Regions from separate parts of the Delftia sp. K82 genome, predicted to be linked through region 2. Evidence: riboswitches for the same ligand, from Rfam matches in the RefSeq annotation. Region 2 holds a riboswitch; the other holds the start of a gene.
What was found. Region 2 has a riboswitch for S-adenosylhomocysteine ahead of ahcY (adenosylhomocysteinase). Riboswitches for the same ligand answer to the same signal wherever they lie in the genome.
Positions count from the first base shown of each region.

Region 1: another riboswitch for S-adenosylhomocysteine. It lies ahead of metH (methionine synthase); the one in region 2 lies ahead of ahcY (adenosylhomocysteinase).

Region 1 is NZ_MYFL01000004.1:325,963-340,469, forward strand. Features, by position in the region: gene urtB (urea ABC transporter permease subunit UrtB) at 1-553, shown strand, start outside; gene urtC (urea ABC transporter permease subunit UrtC) at 626-1,816, shown strand; gene urtD (urea ABC transporter ATP-binding protein UrtD) at 1,836-2,579, shown strand; gene urtE (urea ABC transporter ATP-binding subunit UrtE) at 2,600-3,289, shown strand; gene fmdA (formamidase) at 3,326-4,555, shown strand; gene KDK82_RS24860 (zinc ribbon domain-containing protein) at 4,602-4,961, shown strand; gene KDK82_RS24865 (amino acid ABC transporter ATP-binding protein) at 5,034-5,780, opposite strand; gene KDK82_RS24870 (amino acid ABC transporter permease) at 5,767-6,420, opposite strand; gene KDK82_RS24875 (amino acid ABC transporter permease) at 6,417-7,145, opposite strand; gene KDK82_RS24880 (transporter substrate-binding domain-containing protein) at 7,177-7,983, opposite strand; gene KDK82_RS24885 (FadR/GntR family transcriptional regulator) at 7,980-8,771, opposite strand; S-adenosyl-L-homocysteine riboswitch at 9,049-9,175, shown strand; gene metH (methionine synthase) at 9,203-11,959, shown strand; gene KDK82_RS24895 (DUF2195 family protein) at 12,217-12,588, opposite strand; gene KDK82_RS24900 (glycerophosphodiester phosphodiesterase family protein) at 12,687-14,030, opposite strand; gene KDK82_RS24905 (GntR family transcriptional regulator) at 14,201-14,507, opposite strand, start outside.
Region 2 is NZ_MYFL01000002.1:200,030-214,536, forward strand. Features, by position in the region: gene xdhB (xanthine dehydrogenase molybdopterin binding subunit) at 1-1,510, opposite strand, end outside; gene xdhA (xanthine dehydrogenase small subunit) at 1,512-3,125, opposite strand; gene mdtD (multidrug transporter subunit MdtD) at 3,405-4,847, opposite strand; gene erpA (iron-sulfur cluster insertion protein ErpA) at 4,964-5,338, opposite strand; gene rpsI (30S ribosomal protein S9) at 5,553-5,945, opposite strand; gene rplM (50S ribosomal protein L13) at 5,956-6,384, opposite strand; gene KDK82_RS16455 (23S rRNA (adenine(2030)-N(6))-methyltransferase RlmJ) at 6,633-7,505, shown strand; gene KDK82_RS16460 (septal ring lytic transglycosylase RlpA family protein) at 7,513-8,424, opposite strand; gene metF (methylenetetrahydrofolate reductase [NAD(P)H]) at 8,502-9,329, opposite strand; gene KDK82_RS16470 (TlyA family RNA methyltransferase) at 9,352-10,539, opposite strand; gene ahcY (adenosylhomocysteinase) at 10,697-12,127, opposite strand; S-adenosyl-L-homocysteine riboswitch at 12,198-12,282, opposite strand; gene KDK82_RS16480 (response regulator) at 12,290-13,033, opposite strand; gene KDK82_RS16485 (sensor histidine kinase KdpD) at 13,060-14,507, opposite strand, start outside.

The sequences.
Region 1 (14,507 bases), on a different contig from region 2:
GTGCTTTCGCACCTTCATCGGACCCAAGGAAGTCAGCCCCACCCTGCCTGACTGGCTGATGGGCTCGTGGGCTCCGGCCGAGGGGCTGGACATTCCCATCAACGGCCTGTTCGTGCTGGCGCTGACCGCGGTGGTCACGGCCGGCGTGCTGATCGCGCTGCACAAGAGCCGCTGGGGCCTGCGCGTGCGTGCCACGGTCAGCAACCGCGTGATGGCCAACGCCATCGGCATCGACACCAAGAAGACCGACCGCCTGACCTTTGCCATCGGCTGCGGCATCGCAGGCGTGGCGGGCGCGGCCTTCACCACCATCGGCTCCACCGGCCCCACCTCGGGCTCGCTGTACATCGTGGACGCCTTCCTGGTGGTCACCTTCGGCGGCGCGGCCAGCCTGCTGGGCACCGTGGTCTCGGCCTTCGGCATTGCGCAGACGCAGTCCATCACCGAGTTCTTCCTCGCGGGCTCCATGGCCAAGGTGATCACGCTGTCGCTGATCGTCTTCATCCTGATGCTGCGTCCCCAGGGCCTGTTCGCGTCCAAGGTGCGGCGCTGATCCCGGCGCCGGCCCTGTCCACGAATTTCCCCGCGTTCCCCCGATTTCCCCTGAGTTCACCGGAGTCATTCCATGCAAGCCCTCAAAGCCTGGATACAGCGCTACCAGCTCGCCAGCCTGGTGCTGCTCACCGTCCTGCTGGCGGTGGCGCTGCCCCTGGCGCTGGACATCTTCCGCCTCAACCTGGTCGGCAAGTACCTGACCTATGCCTTCGTCGCCATCGGCCTGGTCATGGTCTGGGGCTATGGCGGCGTGCTCAGCCTGGGCCAGGGCGTGTTCTTCGGCCTGGGCGGCTACGCCATGGCCATGTTCCTGAAGCTGGAGGCGTCCGACCCCATCAGCACCAAGATCCAGTCCACGCCCGGCATCCCCGACTTCATGGACTGGAACCAGCTGACCGAGCTGCCCTCGTTCTGGCTGCCCTTCAAGAGCCTGCCGTTCTCGCTGGCCGCCGTCATCGCCGTGCCCACGCTGCTGGCCTGGCTCATCAGCTTCGCCATGTTCAAGCGCCGCGTGGGCGGGGTGTACTTCGCCATCATCACGCAGGCCGTGGCGCTGATCGTCACCGTGCTCATCATCGGCCAGCAGGGCTACACGGGCGGCGTCAACGGCATGACCGACCTCAAGACCCTGTGGGGCTGGGACACGCGCACGGACAGCGCCAAGTACATCCTCTACTACGTCTGCGTGGCTCTGCTGATCGGCGCCATCGTGCTGTGCCGCTGGATACAGACGGGCAAGGTGGGCACCCTGCTGCTGGCCATGCGCGACAAGGAAGACCGCGTGCGCTTTTCCGGCTACGACGTGGCCAACTTCAAGGTCTTCGTGTTCTGCCTGGCCGCTGCGCTGTCGGGCGTGGGCGGCGCGCTGTTCACGCTGCAGGTGGGCTTCATGTCGCCCAGCTTCGTGGGCATCGTGCCCTCCATCGAAATGGTCATCTACGCCGCAGTGGGCGGGCGCATGAGCCTGGTGGGCGCGGTGTACGGCACGCTGCTGGTCAACGCGGGCAAGACCTATTTCTCGGAGAGCTTCCCGGACCTGTGGCTGTTCCTCATGGCGGGCCTGTTCATCGGCGTGACCATGGCCTTCCCGATGGGGCTGGCCGGCCTGTGGGAAAGCCGCATCGTTCCGTGGTGGAACAGCCGCCGCAAGGGCACGGCACCTGCCGCAGCGCAGGTAGCCCAGGCAGCACCTGCCCCGGCCCTGGCCGCCACCAAGCCCACGTCCGCCCTGTCCGAAGGCATGGGCCGCCAGGGCGTCTGAATCACAGCGGGAGCACACCATGAGCAATACCGACTTCACGCTGGCCGTGGAAGACCTGACGGTCTCCTTCGACGGCTTCAAGGCCATCGACGCGCTGAACCTGTACATCGACAAGAACGAGCTGCGCGTCATCATCGGCCCCAACGGCGCGGGCAAGACCACGCTGCTGGACCTGATCTGCGGCAAGACCCGCGCCACGGCCGGCAGCATCAAGTTCAAGAACGAGGAACTCACGCGCATGGCCGAGCACAAGCGCGTGCGCCTGGGGATTGGGCGCAAGTTCCAGACGCCGTCCATCTACGAGAACCTCTCGGTCTTCCAGAACCTGGAGGTCTCCTACCCGCAAGGCCGCTCGGTCTTCGGCGCGCTGGCCTTCAAGTGCACGGAGGCGGTGCGCGATCGGGTGCAGGCCGTGGCCGCCGACATCGGCCTGGACGAGCGCCTGGACACCGAGGCCGGCCTGCTCAGCCACGGCCAGAAGCAGTGGCTGGAGATCGGCATGCTGCTCATGCAGGAGCCCGAGCTGCTGATGCTGGACGAGCCCATCGCCGGCATGAGCGCCCGCGAGCGCGAGCTGACGGCCGAGCTGCTGCAGCGCATCTGCAAGAACCGCTCCGTCATCGTCATCGAGCACGACATGGAGTTCGTGGCGCGCATCGCGCACAAGGTCACCGTCATGCACCAGGGAAAGATCCTCGCCGAGGGTCCCATGGACAAGGTGCAGGCCGACCCCAAGGTCATCGACGTCTACCTCGGCCACTGAGGCACGCACAAGGAATTCACATGCTGCAAGTCAAGGATCTGTACGTGGCCTATGGCCAGAGCGAGGCGCTGCACGGCATCAGCTTCGAGGGCCGCGAGAACGAAACCGTGGCCATCATGGGCCGCAACGGCATGGGCAAGACCACGCTGTTCAAAAGCCTGATGGGCGTCATGCCCGCCAAGAGCGGCCAGATCACCGTGGCCGGCCAGGACGTCACGAAGGACGAGAGCTTCCGGCGCGTGGCCAAGGGCATTGCCTACGTGCCCCAGGGCCGCATGATCTTCCCCACGCTGACCGTGGAGGAGAACATACAGACGGGCCTGGAGAACGCGAAGACGCGCCAGGTGCCCGACGACATCTACGCCCTGTTCCCCGTGCTCTGGGACATGCGCCGGCGCAAGGGCGGCAACCTCTCGGGCGGGCAGCAGCAGCAGCTGGCCATTGCGCGCGCCCTGGTCACCGACCCCAAGGTGCTGCTGCTGGACGAGCCCACCGAGGGCATACAGCCTTCCATCATCAAGGACATCGCCAAGGCGCTCAACGAGATCCGCAAGCTGCGCCGCATCACCATCGTGGTCAGCGAGCAGGTGCTTTCCTTCGCCATGGATGTGGCCGATCGGCTGTTCGTCATCGAGGGCGGGAGATTGGTACATGAAACCGCGCGTGCCGATACCGACGAGCAGCGTATCAAGTCCTACCTCTCCGTCTGATCCGTTTTTTCCCACTGCCATCGCAAGGAGCACACCATGGCCGAAACCCTGATCAAGGTCGATCTCAACCAGTCCCCCTACGACAACCCGCAGGTGCACAACCGCTGGCATCCCGACATCCCCATGGCGGTCTGGGTGGAGCCGGGCGCGGAGTTCAAGCTGGAGACCTATGACTGGACCGGCGGCGCCATCAAGAACGACGACAGCGCCGAAGACGTGCGCGACGTGGACCTGTCCACCGTCCACTTCCTGTCCGGCCCCGTGGGCGTCAAGGGCGCCGAGCCCGGCGACCTGCTGGTGGTGGACCTGCTGGACATCGGCGCGCGCGACGACAGCCTCTGGGGCTTCAACGGCTTCTTCTCCAAGCAGAATGGCGGTGGCTTCCTGGACGAGCATTTCCCGCTGGCCCAGAAGTCCATCTGGGACTTCCACGGCATGTTCACCAAGAGCCGCCACATCCCCGGCGTCAACTTCGCAGGCCTCATCCACCCGGGCCTGATCGGCTGCCTGCCCGACCCCAAGATGCTGGCCAGCTGGAATGAGCGCGAGACCGGCCTCATCGCCACCGACCCCGACCGCATTCCCGGCCTGGCCAACCCGCCCAACGCCACCACCGCCCACATGGGCCAGATGCAGGGCGAGGCGCGCGACAAGGCCGCCGCCGAAGGCGCACGCACCGTGCCGCCGCGCGAGCACGGCGGCAACTGCGACATCAAGGACCTCTCGCGCGGCTCGCGCGTGTTCTTCCCCGTCTACGTGGACGGCGCGGGCCTGAGCGTGGGCGACCTGCACTTCAGCCAGGGCGATGGCGAGATCACCTTCTGCGGCGCCATCGAGATGGCCGGCTGGGTGCACATGAAGGTCTCGCTGATCAAGGGCGGCATGGCCAAGTACGGCATCAAGAACCCCATCTTCAAGCCCAGCCCCATGACGCCCAACTACAAGGACTACCTGATCTTCGAAGGCATCTCGGTGGACGAAAAGGGCAAGCAGCACTACCTGGACGTGACCGTGGCCTACCGCCAGGCCTGCCTGAACGCCATCGAGTACCTGAAGAAATTTGGCTACAGCGGCGCCCAGGCCTACTCGCTGCTGGGCACGGCGCCCGTGCAGGGCCACATCAGCGGCGTGGTGGACGTGCCCAATGCCTGCGCCACGCTGTGGCTGCCCACGGAGATCTTCGACTTCGACATCAATCCCACGGCCGAGGGACCACAGAAGATCATCACGGGCGGGGTGGACCTGCCCATCGCCCAGGACAAGTAAGCCCGACATACGACACCCGCTATCCACCATCCGCCAGAGGCCGCCCATGCCCACCTATGACTACCACTGCACCGCATGCGGCGGCTTCGACGCGCTGCGCAGCCTCTCGCAGCGCAACGAGCCCGCGCCCTGCCCCAGCTGCGAGGCGGCCTCGCCCCGCGTCTTCGTCAGCGCGCCGCGCCTGGCCTGCACCAGCCCCGAACAGCGCCGCGCCCACGACACCAACGAGCGCGCCCGGCACGAGCCCAGGCGCTCACGCGATGTGGCCGAGGGCAGCTACGCGCGCATGCGCCACCCCTCGGGCTGCGGCTGCTGCAGCGGCGCCAGCAAGCGCGGCTCCACGGTCACGGCGCCCAACGGCGCCAAGACCTTCCCGACCAAGCGGCCCTGGATGATCAGCCACTGACCGCGGCCCCTGCGCCGCGCCGATGCAAAAAAGGCCCGCGATGCGGGCCTTTGTCCTGCCTGGCCGTACCGCTCAATGCACCGCGCCGATGAAGCCCGCCAGCTCCGGCGTCTGCGGGTTGGCGAACAGCTGCTTGGCCGGGCCGCTTTCGTGGATCAGGCCCTGGTGCATGAACACCAGCTGGTCGCCCACGTCGCGGGCAAAGCGCATCTCGTGCGTGACCATGATCAGCGTCATGCCCTCGGCGGCGAGCTGCTTGACCACGGCCAGCACCTCGTTGACCAGCTCCGGGTCCAGGGCCGAGGTGATCTCGTCGCACAGCAGCACCTTGGGCTTCATGGCAAGCGCGCGTGCAATGGCCACGCGCTGCTGCTGGCCGCCGCTGAGCTGGTCGGGGTAGCTGTCGTACTTGTCGCCCAGGCCGACCTTGGCCAGCATCTGGCGCGCCAGCGCCGCCGCCTCGGGCTTTTTCACGCCCTTGACCACGGTGGGCGACAGGGCCACGTTCTCGCCCGCCGTCAGGTGCGGGAACAGGTTGAACTGTTGGAACACCATGCCCACGTTCAGGCGCAGCGCGCGCAGCTGGGCGGGCGAGGGCGCGCTGCCCTCCGAGCCCTTGAGCACGGCGTCGTCCACCACGATCTGGCCGGACTGGATGGCCTCCAGCCCGTTGATGGAGCGCAGCAGCGTGCTCTTGCCCGAGCCGCTGCGGCCGATGATGGCGACCACCTGGCCGCTGTCCACGCTCAGGTCCACGCCCTTGAGCACATGGTTGTTGCCGTAATGCTTGTGAACGGCGCGCACATCAACGAGCGGCATAGAGTTTCTTCTCCAGATGGGATGCGTAGAGGGACAGGGGCCAGCACAGCAGGAAGTAGCCTGCGGCGACCAGGCCGTAGATGAGGAAGGGCTGGAAGGTGGCGTTGGCCAGCATGGAGCCGAGCTTGGTCAGCTCGCTGAAGCCGATGATCGAGGCCACGGCCGTGCCCTTGATGATCTGCACCGAGAAGCCGACCGTGGGCGCTATCGACAGGCGCAGCGCCTGCGGCAGCACCACATGGCGCATCTGCTGCAGGTAGCCCATGGCCAGGCTGGACGAAGCTTCCCACTGGCCGCTGGGGATGGACTCCACGCAGCCGCGCCAGACCTCGGCCAGGTAGGCGCTGGTGTACAGCGTCAGGCCTATGGCGGCCGCCGTCCAGGGCGAGATGTCCAGGCCGGCCATGGACGAGCCGAAGAACACGATGAACATCTGCATCAGCAGCGGCGTGTTCTGGAAGGCCTGGATATAGGCCTTGGCCAGGCGGCGCAGGTTCTGGCTGCGGCCCACGCGGGCGAACAGCACCAGCAATCCGGTGGCGCCGCCCAGCACGAAGGCCAGCAGCGACAGCGCCAGCGTGGCCAGCAGGCCCTCGGCCAGCTTGGCCAGGATGGGCAGCAGGGGAATGTCGGCAATCATGCGGCGTCTCCGGCGGTGGTTGCAGGTGCAGCAGGTGCAGCGGGCCGGGTTGCACGCGGCGTGCGGCGGCCCACCACGAAGCGCTGGCCTATCCAGGCCAGCAACTGGCGCAGTGCCAGGGCCAGCACGAAGTACGCCGCCGTCACCACCAGGTAGGTCTCGAACGCGCGGAAGTTGCGCGACTGGATGAAGTTGGCCGCAAACGTCAGGTCCTGGGCGGCGATCTGCGAGACCACCGAGGTGCCCAGCATCACGATCACGATCTGGCTGCTCAGCGAGGGCCAGACCCGCTGCAGCGCAGGGCGCAGCACCACATGGCGGAAGACCGCCCAGCGGCCCATGCCCAGCGCGCCAGCGGCTTCCAGCTGGCCGCGCGGCGTCTCCTGGATGCCGGCGCGCACGATCTCGGTGATGTAGGCGCCCAGGTTGATCACCGTGGTCAGCAGGCAGGCCTGCCATTCGTTGATCTGCACGCCCAGCGAAGGCAGGCCGAAGAACACGAACATCAGCTGCACCAGAAAGGGCGTGTTGCGTATGCCCTCCACGTACACCTTGAACAGCCAGTGCAGCGGCGCAATGCGCCAGGCGCGGCTGACGCCGCCGGCCACGCCGATGGCTCCGCCCAGCACGGCGCCCGCCGCCGTCAGCGCCAGCGTGAAGCCTGCGCCCTGTGCCAGCAGGCCGCTGTAGTCGAACACGGCGCCGAAGTCGAATTGATAGGCCATGGAAGGATTTCCGGGAACAGGGGCGCAGCGGTTACAGGGTGGCGGGCAGCGGCATCTTCATCCAGCGCTGGGACAGGCCGGTCAGGCGGCCGTCGGCCTTGAGCTTGGTGATGATGGCGTCCACCTTCTGCAGCAGCGCCGGCTCGCCCTTGGCCACGCCGATGTAGCAGGGCGTGTCCTCGACCGCGAACTTCACGTCCAGCTGGCGCAGCCTGGTGCGCTCGTTGACGGCGTTGGCCACGATGTTGCCCAGCGTCACCAGCTGCACCTGGCCCGTCAGATAGCTTTGCGCGGTGGCGTTGTTGTCCTCGTAGCGCTTGATGGTGGCCGAGGCCGGCGCCACCTGCGTGAGGGCCAGGTCCTCGGTGGAGCCGCGCGTCACGCCCACGGTCTTGCCGGCCAGGTCGGCAGGGGCCTTGATGCTCATGTCCTTGGGGCCATAGACGCTCTTGGGGAAGGGCGCATAGGCCTGGGTGAAGTCGATCACCTTGGCGCGCTCGGCGTTCTTGCCCAGGCTGGAGATGACGATGTCGGCCTTGCCCGTGGTCAGGAAGGGGATGCGGTTGGTGCTGGTCACGGGCACCAGCTCCACCTTCACGCCCAGCTCCTGGGCCACCAGGGCCGCCATGTCGATGTCATAGCCCTGCAGCTTCAGGTCGGTGCCCAGCGAGCCGAAGGGCGGGAAGTCCTGCGGAATCGCCACGCGCAGCACGCCGGCCTTCTGGATGTTGGCCAGCATGTCGGCATGGGCTGCGCCGCCCAGGCCGGCAGCGGCCAGGGTGGCGGCCGCCAGGGCGGTGCGGATGAATGCGCGGCGGGGTGTCAGGGGGGAAGTCATGCGAAAGCTCCTTCGGAAGGTGGGGTGAGGCGAAAGGAAAGCGGGTCAGGGTCGGGCGCAGAGGTATCGAGCGCCGTTGCGTCGGGCGCCGTCGCGTCGTCCGGTGTGTCGAGATCGATGCCGCTGCGCCTGGCGGCCGACAGCAGGTGGGCGCGCATGGCGCCCGCGGCACCCGGTGCATCGCCCGCGCAGACGGCCTGCACGATGGCGTCGTGCTCGCGCACCGGCTGGTCGTCGGCGCCGCTCCAGGCAAAGGGCAGGCGCAGGCTGTGGCTGATGGCCAGCTCCAGCTGGCGCGCCATGGCCACCAGGCCCGGGTTGCCCGACAGCTGGGCCAGCAGCAGGTGGAACTGCAGATCGGCGTCGGCGGCGGCCAGCAGGTCGCTGCGGTCCAGGGCGTGGGCCAGCTGGGACTGGGTCCATTGCAGCTGGCGCAGGCCGCTGTCGTCGGCGCGCACGGCCGCCAGCGCGGCCCAGCCCGGCTCCAGCACCAGGCGCAGCTCGATCAGCTGGCGCGGCGACAGCGTGCCCAGCGCCGGGGTGGCATAGGCGCGGTGCATGCGTGCACGGCCGCTGTGCGGGCCGTTGATGCGCACGCCCTTGCCCGGCTGGATCTCGACCAGGCCCAGGGCCTCCAGCATGGACAGCGCCTCGCGCAGCGAAGCGCGGCTGATGCCCAGCTGCCGGGCCAGCTCGCGCTGCGGCGGCAGCTGGCTGCCGCCGGGGTAGTGGCCGCTCAGGATGTGCTGCTGCAGCGTCTGGGCCATCGAGATCGGAATGCTTTGCATGGGCTGGCGCGGGTGGAGGGTTTTGGCCTGACTGGTCAGACCACGTACCCAGCAGATAGCGAATTGCGTGCCAGATGCAAAAAAAGGAGCGTTGTCCTCAGGCGCTGTAAAGAATCCGGGGCGATGGGGTATCGACAATCCGCCCCGAAGGCGGCGCCGGCGGCCCGCGCTGCCGCGCTTTGGTGCAGTGCCGCATGGCTTTGTGCAGGCCTGCCCCGAATGCGGGCGTAAAACCCGCACTGCAGGCCGCCGCCAGCCGCCGTAGAATCCCGGGCTTTGGCCCGAGGAGCGTTGCAGCGCGGCACCCGCCCATCCGTACACCGGATCGCGTGCCGCGTCAGGCTTGGGCCAGGTGCAGGTTCCCGGCCGGACCGCGCCCACGGTGCCAACGACGCTCACCTGTTGCCATGCCGTTTTTGCAGGTGAGCTTGATGTCGTCCTCTTTCACTCCCCCTCCCATGCGTCTGTCGGGCCTGGAGCCTGTCTCCATCGGCGAGGGCACGCTGTTCGTCAACGTGGGCGAGCGCACCAACGTCACGGGCTCCAAGGCCTTTGCGCGCATGATCCTCAACGAGCAGTACGAGGAAGCGCTGTCCGTGGCACGCCAGCAGGTGGAAAACGGCGCCCAGGTGATCGACGTGAACATGGACGAGGCCATGCTGGACAGCAAGGCCGCCATGGTGCGCTTCCTGAACCTTATCGCCTCCGAGCCCGACATCGCCAAGGTGCCGGTCATGGTGGACAGCTCCAAGTGGGAAGTCATCGAGGCCGGACTGCGCTGCCTGCAGGGCAAGGGCATCGTCAACTCCATCTCCATGAAGGAAGGCCTGGATGAATTCAAGCGCCAGGCCCGGCTGATCAGGCGCTACGGCGCGGCCGCCGTGGTCATGGCCTTCGACGAGAAGGGCCAGGCCGACACCTACCAGCGCAAGATCGAGATCTGCGAGCGCGCCTACCGCATCCTGGTGGACGAGGTGGGCTTCCCGCCCGAGGACATCGTCTTCGACCCCAACATCTTCGCCGTGGCCACCGGCATCGAGGAGCACGACAACTACGCCGTGGACTTCATCGAGGCCGTGCGCTGGATCAAGCGCAACCTGCCCGGCGCCAAGGTCTCGGGCGGCGTCTCCAACGTGAGCTTCAGCTTCCGCGGCAACGACCCTGTGCGCGAGGCCATCCACACCGTGTTCCTGTACCACGCCATCTCGGCGGGCATGGACATGGGCATCGTCAACGCCGGCATGGTCGGCGTCTATGACGACCTGGAGCCCCAGCTGCGCGAGCGCGTGGAAGACGTGGTGCTCAACCGCCGCCCTGACGCTGCCGAGCGCCTGCTGGAGATTGCCGACGCCGCCAAGGGCGCCGCCAAGGACGACAGCAAGAAGCTCGAATGGCGCGGCACGCCCGAGAACCCGAAGACCGTGGGCGAGCGCCTGTCGCACGCCCTGGTGCACGGCATCACCGACTTCATCGTCGCCGACACCGAAGAGGCCTACCAGCAGATCGTGGTGCAGGGCGGCGGCCGTCCGCTGCACGTGATCGAAGGTCCGCTCATGGACGGCATGAACGTCGTGGGCGACCTGTTCGGCGCCGGCAAGATGTTCCTGCCCCAGGTGGTCAAGTCGGCGCGCGTGATGAAGCAGGCCGTGGCCCACCTCGTGCCCTACATCGAAGAGGAAAAGCGCCAGCAGGAAGCGGCGGGCCTCGATGTGTCCAGCAAGGGCAAGATCGTCATCGCCACCGTCAAGGGCGATGTGCACGACATCGGCAAGAACATCGTCACCGTGGTCCTGCAGTGCAACAACTTCGAGGTCATCAACATGGGCGTGATGGTGCCCTGCCATGAGATCCTGGCCCGGGCCAAGGCCGAGGGCGCGGACATCATCGGCCTGTCGGGCCTGATCACGCCCAGCCTCGAAGAGATGCAATACGTCGCCGGCGAGATGCACAAGGACGACTACTTCCGCATCAAGAAGATTCCGCTGCTGATCGGCGGCGCCACCTGCTCGCGCGTGCACACCGCCGTCAAGATCGCGCCCAAGTACGAAGGCCCCGTGGTCTACGTGCCCGATGCCTCGCGCAGCGTCAGCGTGGCCCAGAGCCTGCTGGGCGAGAACAAGGGCAACTACCTGGCCGAGATCCAGGCCGACTACGACAAGGTCCGCACCCAGCACGCCAACAAGAAGAAGACACCGCTGTGGCCGCTGGCAAAGGCCCGCGCCAACGCCACGCCCGTGGACTTTTCCCAGGCTCCCGTGGCGCCGCGCGCCCTGGGCCGGCGCGTGTTCCGCAACTTCGACCTGGCCGAGATCGCCGAATACATCGACTGGGGCCCGTTCTTCCAGACCTGGGACCTGGCCGGCCCCTATCCGGCCATCCTCGACGACGAGATCGTCGGCGTCGAGGCGCGCAAGGTGCTGGCCGACGGCCAGGCCATGCTCAAGAAAATCATCGAAGGCCGCTGGCTGCAGGCCAACGGCGCCATCGGCCTGTTCCCGGCCAACCGCGTGGGCGATGACATCGAGTTCTACGCCGACGAGTCCCGCAGCCAGGTGCTGATGACCTGGTACGGCATGCGCCAGCAGACCGAAAAGCAGATGGTGGAAGGTCCGGATGGCCAGCCCTTGATGCGCCCCAGCCGCTGCCTGTCCGACTTCGTGGCCACCAAGGAATCGGGCATCCAGGACTACGCGGGCCTGTTCGCCGTCACGGCCGGCATCGGCGCCGAGAAAAAGGACAAGGAGTTCCAGGACGCGCTGGACGACTACTCCGGCATCATGTTCAAGGCCCTGGCCGACCGCCTGGCCGAGGCCTTCGCCGAATGCCTGCACCAGCGCGTGCGCAAGGACCTGTGGGGCTATGCGCCCGACGAGGACCTCAGCAACGAAGCGCTGATCAAGGAACAGTACAAGGGCGTGCGCCCCGCGCCCGGCTACCCGGCCTGCCCCGACCACAGCGCCAAGACCGACCTGTTCGCCGTGCTCAAGGCAGACGAGATCGGCATGACCCTGACCGAAAGCCTGGCCATGAACCCGGCCTCCAGCGTCAGCGGCTTCTACATCGGCCACCCCGACTCCGTCTATTTCAACGTCGGCGAGATCGGCGAGGACCAGCTCGCCGACATGGCCGCGCGCCGGGGCATGGACATTGAGGAGCTGCGCCGGTTGCTGGCGCCGAATCTGGGTTGATATTGGGTTGATCGCTGGCTTGGCTACGCCGGTCAGGCGTGCGATTTTTCGCTATTTTGGACAAAGGCATTCATCTTTGACTGGAATAGCGGACGGGGCGCGCCAGCGGCGCAGGCAGTCGACCAGAAGCTGCGGTGACCAACCGTGCTTGCGCACATCCGCCGCCGCCCGCAGCACACGCCGTTGCCAGGCCAGTCTGAGGATGTGATCCGGCTGAGCGTTCAAGCGCGCGCCGATGCTGCCGGCGCCAGGATGCCCTACAAGGGCCCGGTGCACGCCAGCCGAACCCGCACCTCCTTGTTGGCGACCAGGGCCGGGTCGGTCGCAAGGACGAGTTTTCTCTCCCCCCCGCTGCCCAGGTCGATCAGGCCTTCCTGCAGTACCTGCCGGACGCCCCCTCGGTTCACGCTGCTCGTGTAGGTCGCCAGAGCCGAAAGGCATCCGCACTCGCCAATCGATTTGCGCAGTTGAACACGGGTGTTCGCCCACACCACGTTGGACTCTGTGGAAGTCTTCGTCGCCGTGATTGACGCGCAGGCTGAAAGATCGTTCTGAAACGTTATCTGGTCGGCATGGGCAGCAAAGGCGGACCCAGCCAAAAGAGCGGCCGATATTGCGTATCTGTTCATGCCGTACAAGTGTGCCTCCGTTCGGTTGGATGTCCGATGCCGCGCCCAAAAAACAAGGCGCACGAGGCGCCTTGTCATGGGTCAGCGGGATGGGAGTTTCAGAGCCCGATTTCCTTGTTGTACGCCTTGCGCGCCGTCACGGCCGTGTCCGTGAAGTCGGTGAACACGCCGTCGATGCCCAGGCGGTAGTAGGTCAGGTATTCCTGCACGGGATCGCCCTTGTACAGGCCGGCCAGGCGGCCCGGCTCGTTGCGGAAGGTGAAGCTGTGCACGATCAGGCCGGCCTTGTGGGCGTCGCGGATCAGGCCCGTGTCCTTGACGGTGTTCACGTCCTTGAGGCCGGCGCCGTCCTTGTAGGGCACGACGGAGTGGGCCAGGACCTGGGGCTTCCAGGGGCCGATACCGTCGGCATAGGTCTTGATGTCGGCCAGGCCTGCGGGCGTGAGCATGGCGGCGAAGGTGCGGGCGTCGCCGGCCAGGGTCCAGCTGTAGGGGCGGCCGCTGATGAAGGTCCACTCATCGTTGGTGATGTAGACCATGGAGCCGTCGCGCAGATTGAAGTCGTTGCCGTCGATCAGCTGCACGCCCTTGGCCTTCATGCCGGCCTGGCGCAGGTACTTGAGGCTGGCCGGGTCGAAGCTCTGGATGTAGATGGGCGAATCCTTGGCGTTGAGCTTGTTCTGGTCCAGCAGCTTGATCACCGCGTCTTCAAACGGGCGCGAGCCGGGCGCGCCGCAGCCGTTGGCGATCGCCTGCTGGTTGTTCCAGTAGGGGTTCTTGGTCTCGGCGTAGACGGGGATGGTGCGGCCCAGGGCCTTGCCCTTGGCGGCGGCGATGTCCAGCACGTCCTGGGCGCTGATCAGGGGCAGCTTGCCGTTCCACTCGGTGGGGCGCTCGCTGCGGTTGTCCAGGATGGTGCCGGTCAGCCAGCTGCGCAGCTCCTGCAGCGTGAAGTCGCTGATGGACCAGTCGTTGCGGTGGTCCTCGCCATCGACCACCAGGGCCTTGAGCACGGACTTGGGATCGTTGGCATCGAGCTGGTCGCTCAGGTATTGCGAGGGGCCGTTGGCAGGCACGGCCGGGTACTTCACGTTGACCAGCACGCCGGCCGTGGTGCGCTGGCGGCGTGCCACTTCGGCATTGGTCTTGGCCACGTCGGCCACGTTGGTGCTGTCGCTGAGCCAGGCGTTGTGGCGGGCGACCAGCTGGCAGTCCTTCGTCATGTGCATGTCGAGTTCGAGCATGTCCGCGCCCGCGTCGGCGGCGGCCTCGTAGGCCATGCGCGTCTGCTCCGGGAACTTGCCCGAGAAGCCGCGGTGGGCGATCACCTGGGGCTGCTTTCCGTCGAGCGTGAGGTAGAACGAGCCGCCGTCACCGCCGCAGGCCGTGAGGACTGCAGCCGCGCACAGGGACGCGAGCAGGGGAGTGCGGGAAAAGGACATAGGACGTTGGGTCATATCCGAGCAGTGGTGGGTTGATGAACGGCGCGCAATGCGCCAACTCAGCAGCGTATGCAGTCAGCCGTGTCGGCACCATGACAGTGCGTCCCCTATGACCCAGATTGGCGTTTTAGCGACGGTCGGTGGAAATTTGCCGACCCTCCGACACAGGGTTATCCCCCGAACAGGGGCGCCAGCGTGGCGCGCAGGCGGTCGCTGGCTTCGGGGGCCTCGGGCGGGCGGATCTCCAGCGAGCGTTCCACCGTGCCGATGTGCTCCAGCAGCAGGGCCTTGGCGCCCTCGGTGTCGCCGCGCTCCAGCGCCTCGACGATGCGTTCGTGCTCGGCGCAGGACTGGCTGGCGCTGTGCGTGGACTGGAACAATGTGGCCGCCAGCGTGGTGCGCGCCGTGAGGTCGCGCAGGGTGAGCGCCAGCAGCCGGTGCCCCATCTGCTCGGCCAGGCAGACGTGGAAGTCGGCC
Region 2 (14,507 bases):
CGTCGTTGTAGACATGGACCAGGGCGCCGGCCTGGTTGAAGTGCTTGACGTTGAAGGAGATGCCGAACTTGAGCGGCGTCAGCGACAGGCCGCGCTTGAGCACGGGGCTGGCCGCGTTGAACTCGGCGATGGCGTCGCGGCGCGCGCGGTAGTCGCTGCAGGTCTCCAGCTCGGCCACCAGCTCGTGGATCACGTTGTCGGTCACGACCTGGCTGTAGGGCGTGACATTGCGCTCGGTCTTGCCGTAGAAGTTGACGCGGCGCACATCGAGCGCATCGCGCCCCAGCTCGCGCGCCACCGTCTCCATGATGTTCTCGATGGCGATCGCGCCCTGCGGGCCGCCGAAGCCGCGGAACGCCGTGTTGCTCTGCGTATTGGTCTTGCCGGAGTAGCCGTGCATGGACACATCGGGCAGCCAGTACGTGTTGTCGAAGTGGCACAGCGCGCGCGTCATCACGGGGCCGGACAGGTCGGCCGAGTGGCCGGCGCGCGAGACCATGGAGATCTCGGCGCCGAGGATGCGGCCCTCGTCGTCGTAGCCCACCTCGTACTCGTACCAGAAGCAGTGGCGGCGGCCCGTGATCATGAAGTCGTCATCGCGGTCCAGGCGCAGCTTGACGGGGCGGCGCAGCCGCGTCGCGGCCACCGAGGCCACGCAGGCGAACAGGGCCGACTGCGACTCCTTGCCGCCGAAGCCGCCGCCCATGCGGCGGCACTCCACATGCACGGCGTGCGAGGCCACGCCCAGCGCATGCGCCACCAGGTGCTGCATCTCGCTGGGGTGCTGGGTGGAGCAGTACAGGTGGACGGCGCCGTCCTCCTTGGGAATGGCGTAGCTGATCTGGCCTTCCAGGTAGAACTGCTCCTGGCCGCCCACGTAGAACGAGGACTTCAGGCGGTGCGGCGCCTCGTCCATGGCGCGGCGCGCGCCGCCTTCATTCGTGCTGCGCGCCAGGTGCATGGGCGGCAGCACGTACTGGCCCAGCTCATGCGCCTGCTGGGGCGTGAGCACGGGCGGCTCGGCCGTGATGTCGGCCGCCGCCTTGGCCTGGGCCGCAGCCAGGCGCGCAGCCTCGCGGCTTTCGGCGATCACGGCGAACAGCGGCTGGCCCAGGTAGCGGATCTCGCCGCTGCACAGGATGGGGTCGTCGTGGATGATGGAGCCGCAGTCGTTGACGCCGGGAATGTCCTCGCCCGTGAGCACGGCCACCACGCCGGGCATGGCGCGGATGGCATCCAGCCTGAGCGCATTGAGCCGGCCATTGGCCACGGGCGACAGGCCCAGCGCACAGTGCAGCGTGCCGTCCAGCTCGGGCAGGTCGTCGATGTAGGCGGCCTCGCCGGCCACATGCAGATGGGCCGATTCATGCGGGCGGCTGATGCCAACGCGCTGGCCCTGGGTGTGGGCACCGGCCTCGGCGCGCTCGTCCACGCGGAAGGCGGTGTTCTTCAGGTAATGCGCAAAGGCCTCGGACGAGTGCAGCAGGGAGGGATCGATGGGGCGGTTCATTTCAGGCTCCTTGGTGCACTGCATGGGGCATCACGCTCCAGACGCTGGTGGCCTGCAGCGGCAGCGGCTGCTGCGGACGTGTCTCCAGCCACAGGCGCTGCAGCAGGTTCTGCGCCACCTTGAGCCGGTAGTCGGCGCTGGCGCGCATGTCGGACATGGGCTTGAAGTCCTGGGCCAGCGCGGCCTGGGCGGCCTTCACTGCGGCCTGGTCCCAGGGCTGGCCCACGATGGCCGCCTCCGCCAGGGCCGCACGCTTGACCACGGCGGCCATGCCGCCAAAGGCCAGGCGGGCGGACTTCACCACCTCGCCATCGAGCTCGATGGCCAGCCCCGCGCACAGCGCCGAGATATCGCAGTCAAAGCGCTTGCTGATCTTGTAGGCACGGGTCTGGCGCCGTGCAGCGTCCAGCGGCACGGCCAGTGCCTGCACGAACTCGCCCGGTTCCAGCTGGTTCTTCATGTAGTCCAGATAGAAGTCATGCAGCGGCATGCGGCGCACGCGTGCGCCCTTGCGCAGCTCGATCTGCGCGTCCAGCGCCATCAGCACGGGCGGGGAGTCGCCAATGGGCGAGCCATTGGCCACGTTGCCCCCCATGGTGCCCGCATGGCGGATGGGCACGGAGGCAAAGCGCAGCCACACATCGGTCAGCCCCACGAAGCGCTGCGACAGCGCCGACCAGGCCGATTCCAGCGAGGCACCGGCGCCGATGTACAGCTCGCCGCCGTCCAGGCTGCCCGCGCCGCGGCGTTCCTCGACGCGCTTCATCTCGGCCACGTCGCCCACATAGACGATGTCGCCCAGGTCGCGGAACTGCTTGGTCACCCACAGCCCCACGTCGGTGGAGCCTGCCAGCAGCCGCGCGCGGGGCTTGGCCTCGCACACGGCGGCGAGTTCGTCCAGCGTGCGCGGAGCGTGGAAGCTGTCCACACGGCCGCCCTGGGCGGCGTTGGGCGCGGCGTAGTCCAAGCCGGCATCGTGCGCGCGCAGGCCCTGCAGTGCCTGCACCACGGGGTCGGTGGCCATGCGCGTGGCGGGCAGGTCGAACATGCGCTGGCCTGCGTCCAGGATGGGACGGTAGCCCGTGCAGCGGCACAGATTGCCCGACAGCTCGTCGGCCAGCTGCTGGCGCGAGGGGCGCGTGCCGGCCTGCTGGTGGTGCTCGTAGGCCGACCACAGCGACATCACGAAGCCCGGCGTGCAAAAGCCGCACTGCGAGCCGTGACAGTCCACCAGCGCCTGCTGCACGGGGTGCAGCTCGGCACCGCCTGCGGGCTTGCCGGTGGCACAGCCCTGCTTGCCGGCGCACTGACCCTTGACGTCCTCCACCGTGAACAGCGCCTTGCCGTGCAGCGTGGGCAGGAACTGGATGCAGGCATTGACCGTCTGCAGCTGCAGGCCGCCCACGGCGTCGGGCGTGCCGTCTTCGGCCAGCTCGGCGATGACCACGGTGCAGGCGCCGCAGTCACCTTCGTTGCAGCCCTCCTTGGTGCCGGTGCAGCGCGCGTCGCCGCGCAGCCAGTCGAGCACCGAGCGCGTGGGATGCGGCCCCTGTACCTCGACGATCTGGCCGCGGTGATAGAAGCGGATGGGTTGGGAACTGGGGCTCTGGCTCATGCTCGTGGGGGCAACTGCTGGTGCGTGGACTGTTCGGATCACGACTTACGCAAATTCCGAGGAAGAAAGCCGCTGGCCCTGTGGCGATGGCGTGTTTGCGTTCTTGCTTGCGTAAGTCCTGCGGATGTACCCGAGATTAAGTCCAGCCCCGCCCGAACGCATAAGACGGCCTCGATATTTCCTATGCGGGCTGCCATATATCCTTGCCAAAAACAAGGGTAAACCCGCAACAAAAGTGTGGATTGCAGCGGTTCAGGGTTCAAAAGCTATGCACAGCCCTCACTCGTGCTCGGCCGGCTCCAGAGGCTTGGGCCGCACATCCTCATCGTCGCCGAGCTGCGAGAAGATCATGGTCGAGGCCAGCGTCACCGCGCCCATGCAGACGAAGGTGGCGCGGAAGGCATTGAGGGTGTGCTGCGGCGTGTCGCCGCCGAACCATTCGCTGAAACCGGCCAGCACGGCGCCTGCGGCGGCCACGCCCATGCCCATGGCCAGCATCTGCACCATGGACAGCAGGCTGTTGCCGCTGCTGGCGTTGCCGGCATCGAGGTCCTTGAGCGTGACGGTGTTCATGGCCGTGAACTGCATGGAGTTGGTGGCGCCGAAGATCAGCAGCTGGACGATGACCACCCACAGCGGCAACGCCGTGGAGACCGTGCCGAAGCTGGCGATCATCAGCGACAGCACCAGGGTGTTGCCCATGAGCACGCGGCGGTAGCCGATGCGCTGGATCAGCGTGGTGGTCTGGCGCTTCATGGCCATGCTGGCCAGTACCGTGGGCAGCATCATCATGCCGGCCTGCAGCGGCGAAAAGCCCAGGCAGACCTGCAGCACCAGCGGGATCAGGAAGGGCATGCAGGAGCTGCCCAGGCGCGAGAAGAGGTTGCCCAGCAGGCCCACGCGCAGGCTGCGCACGGCAAACAGCTCGGGGGCGAACAGCGGGTCTGGCCGGCGCAGCGCGTGCAGCCAGTAGGCGGCCAGGCTGGCCAGGCCGAAGATCAGCAGCACGAAGACCATGGCGCCGTGGATGCCCTTGCCCGACATGCTGTCCAGCGCCAACGACACGGCCACCATGCCAAAGGCCAGCAGCGCATAGCCCACGCCATCGAAGCGCTTGACGGCAAAGCGGTCACCCACAGGCATGAAGCGCAGCGTGGCGGCCAGGCCGATCAGGCCCACGGGCACATTGACCAGGAAGATCCAGTGCCAGCTCACGTACTCCACCATCCAGCCGCCCAGCGTGGGGCCGATCAGCGGCCCGACCAGGCCGGGGATGGCCACGAAGCTCATGGCCTTGAGGAACTGCTCGCGCGGAAAGGCGCGCAGCACGGCCAGCCGCCCCACCGGCATGAGCAGCGCCCCGCCCATGCCCTGCAGCACGCGCGCAGCCACCATCAGCTGCAGGTTGGGCGCAATCGCGCACATCACCGAGCCCAGCACGAACAGCGCAATCGCCCACAGGTAGACACGCCGCGTGCCGAAGCGGTCGGCCATCCAGCCCGAGGCCGGGATCAGCATGGCCATGGTCAGCGAGTAGGCGACGATGACCGACTGCATGCGCAGCGGGCTCTCGCCCAGGGCCTCGGCCATGGTGGGCAGCGCGGTGTTGACGATGGTGCCGTCCAGCGTCTGCATGAAAAAGCCGATGGCCACAAGCCATAGCAGCACCGAACGCGAGGAGGATGTGGTGGAGGCGGAAGCGCTTTTGTCTTCAGGAATCATGGCAAGGCAGGAAGGGCACAGGCGTTAAAAAACCGCCTGCGCATTGCTGCGCGGCGGTTGATGGCGTGTTGTGCGGCGGGCTGCTGCGGGCTTCACTGCAGCGCGGCCAACAAGGCTTATACCGAGAAGCTCGATCCGCAGCCGCAGGTGGTGGAGGCGTTGGGGTTCTTGATCACGAACTGCGCGCCCTGCAGGTCTTCCTTGTAGTCGATCTCGGCACCCACCAGGTACTGGTAGCTCATGGCGTCGATCAGCAGCGACACGCCATTCTTGGTCATGGTCGTGTCGTCGTCGTTGGTGATCTCGTCGAAGGTGAAGCCGTATTGGAAGCCCGAGCAGCCGCCACCTTGCACGAACACGCGCAGCTTCAGGTCAGGGTTGCCTTCCTCGGCGATCAGATCGGCCACCTTGGCAGCTGCGCTGTCGGTGAAGACGATCGGGGTGGGCATTTCGGCGGTGGTGGTTTCGGTGATTTCTGCGACGGCGCTCATGGGGATACTCCGAAGTTCTCAATTGGCCCGAATGGTACAGCAAAGGGCTCGGGAATTCCCGGGGCCGCCGGCTTGACGACAGTGCAAGTGGGGGCATTGGCCACCGACGGCGAAGGTGAATGCGAAGGGTTTGCATCGCCCAGAAAAAAACCGCCGGCAAAGGCGGTTTTTTTCTGGGGAAAGCCCCGGGGGACTTTCCTGCAGTGCCAGCGGATTAACGCTTGGAGAACTGCTTGGCGCGGCGTGCGGAGCGCAGGCCGACCTTCTTACGTTCGACTTCACGAGCGTCACGCGTCACGAAGCCGGCTTGGCTCAGGACGGGCTTGAGCGCTGCGTCATAGTCGATCAGGGCGCGGGTGATGCCGTGGCGGGTAGCGCCGGCCTGGCCGGATTCACCACCACCGTGGACGTTCACTTGAATGTCGAAAGCTTCCAGGTTGCTCGTCAGAGCCAGGGGCTGCTTTGCGATCATGATCGAGGTTTCGCGGCCGAAGTATTCCTGAATGTCCTTGCCATTCACGGTAATCTTGCCGGAGCCCTTCTTCAGGAACACGCGCGCGACGCTGGATTTGCGACGGCCGGTGCCATTGTTCCAATCACCAATCATCTAGGTCTCCTTAGATTTCCAGAGCCTTGGGCTGCTGGGCGGTGTGGGGATGCTCAGCACCGCCGTACACCTTGAGCTTCTTGATCATTGCGTAGCCCAGGGGACCCTTGGGCAGCATGCCCTTGACGGCCTTTTCCAGAGCACGGCCGGGGAACTTGGCCTGCATGTCGCGGAAGTTGGTGGCAGTGATGCCGCCGGGGAAACCAGAGTGGCGGTAGTACACCTTGTCCAGGTTCTTGGTGCCGGTGACCTTGAGCTTGGAGGCGTTGATGATGACGATGAAATCGCCGGTGTCAACGTGAGGTGTGTAAATGGCTTTGTGCTTGCCGCGCAGACGGAGTGCCACTTCGCTGGCGACACGTCCGAGCACCTTATCGGTGGCGTCAATCACAAACCACTCGTGTTGCACCTCAGCGGGCTTTGCGCTGAATGTAGCCATGAGTTTTCTCTTTCAAGAAAGGTTTGGCGGGCCCTTTTCCGCGGTCGGCGCTTCTTCAAAAAGGAAGCCTCTTAGGCGGGGATGTAAACTTCGCCGCGGGACCCTAAAATCGCTGCGAAGCCCTCCATTATACAAAAACGGCAGGTCTTCGCCATCCCCCCCTTGCACCGCCCTGGCTTCAGCGCCGGCCCCCATCCTTCAGCCGCCACGGACAACCACCCGGCAGCGCGGCTGGTTACCATACGCCTATGTTCAGTTACCGCCACGCCTTCCATGCAGGCAACCATGCCGATGTGCTCAAGCACACCGTGCTGATCGCCACCCTGCAATACCTCCTCCAGAAGGATGCCGCCCTCACGGTGCTGGACACGCACGCCGGCGCCGGCCTGTACCGACTGGACGGCGACTACGCCAACAAGAGCGGCGAGTCCGCCGACGGCATCATGCGCCTGGCCCAGGCCAAGGAGGCCGAGCTGGCCCCGGTGCTGCAGGCCTACCTGGCCACGGTGCGCTCCTTCAACCAGGGCGCGCAGCTGCGCAACTACCCGGGCTCGCCCTTCATCATCCAGTCCCTGCTGCGCGTGCAGGAGCGCGACAAGCTCAAGGTCTTCGAGCTGCATCCCACCGACATGCGCTCGCTGGTGGGCAACATTGCCCAGCTCGAAGCGGGCCGCCAGGTGGCCGTGCTGCACGAGGACGGCTTCGAGGGCATCAAGAAATTCCTGCCGCCACCGTCGCGCCGCGCCCTGGTGCTGTGCGACCCCAGCTACGAGCTCAAGAGCGACTACGCCAAGGTGCTGGACATGGCGGCCGACAGCCTCAAGCGCTTTGCCACAGGCACCTATGCGGTCTGGTATCCGATCATCCCGCGCCCCGAGGCGCACGATCTGCCGCGCCGCCTGAAGACCATGACCACCAAGGCCGGCAAGAGCTGGCTGCACGTGGAGCTCACGGTCAAGAGCAACAAGACGTCGGAGCGCGGCGGCCTGCCGGCCAGCGGCATGTTCCTGATCAATCCGCCGTTCAATCTCAAGGAACAGCTCAAGCCGGCCATGCCGCAGCTGGTCAAGCTGCTCGGTCAGGACGAGAACGCGGCCTTCACGCTCGAATCCGGCGGCTGAGCCCGTTTCAGCGCGAGCTCGACGCCGCAGAGGCCACTGCCGTGGCCGAGGCTGCGGCGGGCGCAGCGGCCTTCGCCACCGGCCTGGCGGCAGGGGCGGCACGGCTGGCCACGGCCGTGCGTGCATTGGGCCTGGGTGCGGGCGCCTTGGCCTGCACGCGCGGCCGGACCGGGGCCTTTGCCTGAACCCGGGTCCGCGCCTGCGTTTGTGTCTGTGCCTTGGCCTGCTGAGTCTTCTTGAGGGACTCTGCCTTCCTAGCCGTGACCAGGGTTTCGGGGCATTCTTCCTCGCCTTCGTCGAGCTGCCACAGCTCCACGGGCTTGATGCCCAGGCCGACCATGCCCAGCTCCTGCGCAGCAGCCTGGCTCAGGTCGATCACGCGGCCGGGCGCAAACGGCCCCCGGTCATTGATGCGCACCACCACCGTCCTGCCTGTCGCGGCGCTGCGCACGCAGACACGGCTGCCGAAGGCGAAGCTGCGGTGCGCAGCCGTCAACTCTTCCTTGTCGAAACGTTCGCCGCTGGCCGTCAGCCGGCCATGCAGGCCCGGGCCATACCAGGAAGCCAGGCCTTGCTGGTCGCTATCACGCGAGGGGACGAGGGCGAAATCGGGATTGGAGGGAGTGTCGGCGCTCTCTTCGGGCGAAGCCGGTTCGGAGGGCCTGGCATCCGCGGATCTGCTGGCAGGCGGCGTGGCCCGCGAGGCGCGGCTGCTGCGCTTGCCTGCGGAGGGAACGGCCGCAGGCGTCTGGCCTTCAGCCATGGCCTCGGCACCTGCCGAACCTGCAGAACCGGCCATCAGGGCGCCGGACTCGGCATCGGTTTCGGCCACGGGAGCCGGTGCGCAGCCAGCCAGGGTGGCGGTGATGGCACACATGGCCAGCCAGCGCCAGTGCAGGCGTCGAAAACTACGATCCATGGGCAAAAACCTCCAGGGAACGCCTGACCATTCCCAAGTTCAGAGGGCCGCCCGGGGCCGGCGCAGTGGCTGCGCGCTCAAAGGCCCAATCGATCGCAGATTTCCAGCGTGGCGACGCTCTGGTTCATCGTATAGAAGTGCAGCCCGGGAGCGCCCTGGCTGCGCAACTGCTCGCATAGACGGGACACGACATCGAGGCCGAAGGCGCGAATGGACGCCGTGTCATCTCCGTAAGCCTGCAGACGCAGGCGGATCCAGCGCGGGATCTCGGCGCCGCAGGCGTCCGAGAAGCGCATCAGCTGCGTAGAGCTGGTGATGGGCATGATGCCGGGAACAACCGGTGCATCAAGCCCCATGCCGCGCGCCGCATCAACGAAACGGCAGTAGGCGTCGGCATTGTAGAAATATTGGGTGATCGCGGAATCCGCGCCAGCGCGCACTTTAGCCGCAAACGCTTCCAGATCGGAATGTGGGGATTTCGCCTGCGGGTGGACCTCGGGATAGGCTGCCACCTCGATGTGGAACCAGTCGCCGAACTCGCGGCGTATGAATTCCACGAGGTCGCTGGCGTACTGGAATTCACCGCCCAGGCCATAGCCGCTGGGCAGGTCGCCGCGCAGCGCAACGATGCGGCGCACGCCCATGGCCTTGAGCTCCTGCAGCTCGGCACGCACCTTGTCGTGCGTGGCGCCCACGCAGGAGAAATGCGATGCCGCGCTGACGCCTTCGCTCTGGATGTCACGCACCATGTTGAAGGTGCCGGCCTGCGTGGAGCCGCCCGCGCCATAGGTGACGGAGCAGAACTGGGGCTTGCGCGCATAGAGGTTCTTGCGCACCTGCACATGCTTGGCCGCGCCTTCGGGCGTCTTGGTCGGGAAGAATTCGAAGCTGATCGGAAAGCTCATGTAAGACTCACTGCTCAGTGTTTCATTCGTTGCGTTTGCGCAGCTTGGCGCGCCCCGGTCCAGGCACGCCGAACTCGGTGCTGGTGTCGATCACACGCTCGTTGCGCTGCTCGCGCAGCACGGTGCGGGACACGCGCTTAGGCGCGGTTTTCACGGCCGAACGGGGCTCGTCGTCGTCCTGCGTTTCAGGCTGTGCAGGCTCCTTCACCACGGCCGCCTGCTGGGCATGCACGAAGAATTCGCGGTTGCCGTCACCGCCTTCGATGGCCGACTCCATCCAGCCCTTGACCTCCAGGCCCAGCTCGCCCAGGCAGTTGCGGATGCGCTGCTCCACCTCGGTGAACAAGGCTGCGTCGCGCACGATGCCGCCCTTGCCGACCTGGCCCGGCTGCAGTTCGAACTGCGGCTTGACCAGCATCAGCAGCTGGCCGTGCGGCTTGAGCAGGCGCGTGACGGCCGGCAGCACCAGGGTCAGAGAGATGAAGGACAGATCGCCCGTGACGAAGTCGAACTGCGGCGTGATGTCCACGTCGGCAAACTCGGCGCGGCGGCGGCGCTGCGTGGCCACCGTGCCTTCTTCCCGGGCCTTGCCCTTGGCCGCGCGCTCGGCCTTGAAGGCCTCGATCTCTTTTTCCTTGGCGTCGTCGCTGTCGTCGTAGTCTTCATCGACCAGACCGCCGTTGCGCATCCAGGCATAGGGCGCCACGGGCTGGGTGTCGTTGTCGTCGGGATCTTCTTCCCAGCGTTCGGACAGCACTTCCTCGCAGGACTCCTGCAGGCCCTCGGCCGTCACCGCGCGGGCGTTGACACCCTCGACGCAGATCACACGCACATCCGAGCGCAGCCGGTCATGCAACTGGCCATGGCCCACATCCACGCCGATGACCTGGGCGGCACCCGCCTGCAGCAGGCAGTCGGTGAAACCGCCCGTGCTTTGGCCCACGTCCAGGCAGCGCAGGCCGTCCACCGACAGCTTGGTGGCCGCCAGCGCGCCTTCCAGCTTCAGCCCGCCGCGCGAGATGAACCGGGCCTCGGCCCCGTCCAGCAACTGCAGCTCGGCACCCGCAGGAATCTCGTCACCGTTCTTGGCAACCTTCTTCCAAGGCGTCAGCGGCGTCATGCGCCATTGCACGCCACCCGCAATCAGCCGCTGCGCCTGCGAGCGCGTGGCCGCATGGCCGGCTTCCACCAAAAATACATCTGCGCGCATAGCGTCGCTCCAGGAAATCTCAGTTGACTAATGCCCGAAACCGGCGCGACCCAACTCAGGGACGCCAAGCAAGGGCCGCCCCGCAGCGAGGGCGTCGTCCCCCTCCCCCGCGAAGCGGGTAGAGAGGGGGAAGCGGCGCAAGCCGCTCAGGGGGTGCTTAGTAGCGATAAGTTTCGGGCTTGTAGGGGCCCTGCTTGCTCACACCGATATAGGCAGCCTGGCCGTCCGTCAGCTCGGTCAGCATGGCGCCGACCTTCTTCAGGTGCAGGCGGGCAACCTTCTCGTCCAGGATCTTGGGCAGCACGTAGACCTTGCCGACCTCGTAGGCATCGGGCTTGGTGAACAGCTCGATCTGGGCGATGGTCTGGTTGGCGAACGAGGCGCTCATCACGAAGCTGGGGTGGCCGGTGGCGCAACCCAGGTTCACCAGGCGGCCCTTGGCCAGCAGGATGATCTTCTTGCCGTCAGGGAAGGTGATGTGGTCCACCTGGGGCTTGATCTCTTCCCACTGGTACTGCTCGATGGAGGCGACGTCGATTTCGTTGTCGAAGTGGCCGATGTTGCAGACGATGGCTTCGTTCTTCATGGCCACCATGTGCTCGTGGCGGATGATGTCGCGGTTGCCGGTGGTGGTCACGAAGATGTCGGCCTTGTCTGCGGCCCATTCCATGGTCACGACCTTGTAGCCTTCCATGGCCGCCTGCAGGGCGTTGATGGGATCGATCTCGGTGACCCAGACCTGGGCCGACAGCGCGCGCAGCGCCTGGGCGCAGCCCTTGCCCACGTCGCCGTAGCCGGCCACCACGGCAACCTTGCCGGCGATCATCACGTCGGTGGCGCGCTTGATGCCGTCCACCAGCGATTCGCGGCAGCCGTAGAGGTTGTCGAACTTGCTCTTGGTGACCGAGTCGTTGACGTTGATGGCACGGAACTTCAGCGTGCCCTTGGCCGACATCTCGTTGAGGCGGTGCACGCCGGTCGTGGTCTCTTCGGTCACGCCGATGATGTGGGCGCTCTTGCGCGTGTACCAGGTGGGGTCCTGGGCCAGCTTGGCGCGGATGGCGGCGAAGGCGATCTTCTCTTCTTCGGAGGCGGGGTTGTCCAGCACGGACAGATCCTTTTCGGCACGCATGCCCAGGTGCAGCAGCATGGTGGCGTCGCCGCCGTCGTCCAGGATCATGTTGGGGCCTTCGCCTTCGGTGCCGGCGGCGCCGAATTCAAAGATGCGGTGGGTGTAGTCCCAGTAGTCGGCCAGCGATTCACCCTTGATGGCGAACACGGGCGTGCCGGTTTCCGCGATGGCGGCAGCAGCGTGGTCCTGCGTCGAGAAGATGTTGCACGACGCCCAGCGCACTTCGGCGCCCAGGGCCTTGAGCGTCTCGATCAGCACGGCCGTCTGGATGGTCATGTGCAGCGAGCCGGTGATGCGCGCGCCCTTGAGGGGCTGGGCAGCGGCGAATTCCTCGCGCGTGGCCATCAGGCCGGGCATTTCGGTTTCGGCGATCAAGATTTCCTTGCGGCCCCAGGCAGCGAGGGAAATGTCAGCGATGGCCGTGTCGGCGGAAACGGGACGAACAGCAGCGTTCATGGTTTTCTCCAAAAGATGAATGAAAAACCACGTTCTGCGGGAGACGAAAAAAAGCTCACCGCACAGAAAGCGTGGGCGAGCGTCGTTGCAGGTATGACTCCGAGCCTCGCGACCACGCCTGATGTGTGGGGGCCGCTGCAACGCTCCTCGGAGAGGCGCCGATTATACCGATCCCGGGGATGCCTCACCGCCCAGCCCCACAAGCCGGTAGCCCACCTGCAGCTCGGTCACCAGGTGGCGCGGCTGGGCCGGCTCGTCCTCGATCTTCTGGCGCAGATTGGCCATGTGCACGCGCAGGTAGTGGGCGCGGCTCAGGTACTCGGGGCCCCAGACCTGCAGCAGCAGCTGGCGGTGGGTCATCACACGGCCCTGGGCGGCGATCAGCGCCGCCAGCAGGCGGAATTCGATGGGCGTGAGGTGCACCGGCTGCCCCGCGCGCCGCACCTCATGCGTGGCCAGGTCCACTTGCACCGGGCCGAAGTGCACCTTGCTGGACGCGGCGGTGCCGCCCGCCCCACCGGCGGCGCCCAGCTGCTGGCGGCGGCGCAGCATAACGCGCAGCCGGGCCAGCAGCTCGGGCACGCCGAAGGGCTTGACCAGGTAGTCGTCGGCACCGGCATCCAATGCGGCCACCTTCTCGTCCTCACGCTCGCGCGCGGAGAGCACGAGCACTGGCACGGAGGACCACCCGCGCAGCTCGGTCAGGACCTGCTTGCCATCGGCGTCGGGCAGGCCCAGGTCGAGGATGACCAGGTCGGGCTGGCGGCTCGCCGCCTCGATCAGGCCACGGCGCGCGCTGTCAGCCTCGAAGACCTGCCAGCCTTCGTCTTCCAGCACCAGGCGCACGAAGCGGCGGATGCCGGGGTCGTCCTCGATCATCAGGATGCGGTTGGCGGGCGTGCTCATGGGGTGCTTTCGTGCATGGCGGGACTCTAATCCAGCGCAGGCTGCTCGGGCACGGGAAAGCGCAGCGTGAAGATGGTGCCCGGGCCGGGCCGCGCGGCGGCAGCCTCGATGCGCCCGCCATGCGCCTCGACGATGCTGCGCACCAGCGCCAGGCCCAGGCCGATGCCCGAGACGGTGGACTCGGCCGTGCCGCGCGTGAAGGGCTCGAACAGCGTCTCCACCGGCAGGTGAGATGGCAGGCCCGGCCCGCCATCGCGCACGGACAGCAGCAGTTCGCCGTCCTGCACACGCGCACTGATGGCCAGCGGCGTGCCGGCCGGCGTGTACTTGGCGGCGTTGTCCAGCAGGTTGACCAGCACGCGCTCCATGAGCAGGGCATCGAGCTGCAGCAGCGGCAGGCTGGCGGGCACGTCGGTGCTCACGGGATGCTGGCCCAGGCGCGCGCGCATCTGGCGCAGCGCGCTGCCCACCACTTCATCCAGCGGCAGCCATTCGCGCTGCAGGTGCACGCCGCCTTGCTGCAGGCGCGCCATGTCCAGCAGGTTCTCCACCAGGCGCTGCATGGCCTGCGCCTGGATGCGGACCTGCTCCAGCATGTCGGCCGCGCCGCCCGGCGGCACATGGCGCTGCGCGGCCTCGGCCGCGCCCAGGATGGTGGTCAGCGGGGTGCGCAGGTCGTGCGAGACGGCCGACAGCAGGGTGTTGCGCATGCGCTCGCCCTCCATGGCGATCTGGGTCTGCTGGGCCACGGCCACGAAGTGCTGGCGCTCCAGCGCCAGCGCCACCTGGCTGGCACAGGCCTCCAGCAGGCGCTGCTCCTCGGGCACCTCCAGGCGCTGCGGCGCACGCAGTTGCAGCACCAGCACGCCGCGCATGCGCACGGGTGCGGCCAGCGGCACATAGCGGGCCGGTGCGGCCGGCAGCGTGTCCGTGCCCTGGCCGGCCTGCTGGCCATGGTCCATGGCCCAGCGCGCAATGCTGTCGTCCATGGGGCAGGAGCCGCCGCCGGCGGGGCGCAGGCGCTCGTCGGCATCGGGCAGCAGCAGCCCGGCCTGGGCGTCGAACACGCCCGAGACCGTGCTCAGCGCAATCTCCACCACCTGCTCCTGCGTGAGCGCGCCCGAAAGGTCGCGCGCCAGCCGCGCCAGGGCGCCCGCGCGCCGCTCGCGCTCGGCCGCCACGCGCGCCTCGTGGCGCAGCCGCGCCATGAGCTGGCCGCAGACCAGGGCCACGCCCAGCATCAGCACGAAGGTGAACAGGTACTGCGTGTCGTTGACATGGAAGGATCCGCGCGGAGGCACGAAGAAAAAGTCGAAGCACAGTACCGACAGCAGCGCCGCCCAGGCGCCCGGGCCACGCCCCCAGCGCAACGAAGACAGCACGACGATGAGCAGGAACAGCATCACCACGTTGGCCGGGTCGAAGATGCGCAGCAGTTGCTCGGCCAGCACCGTGGCGGTCAAGCAGGCCAGGG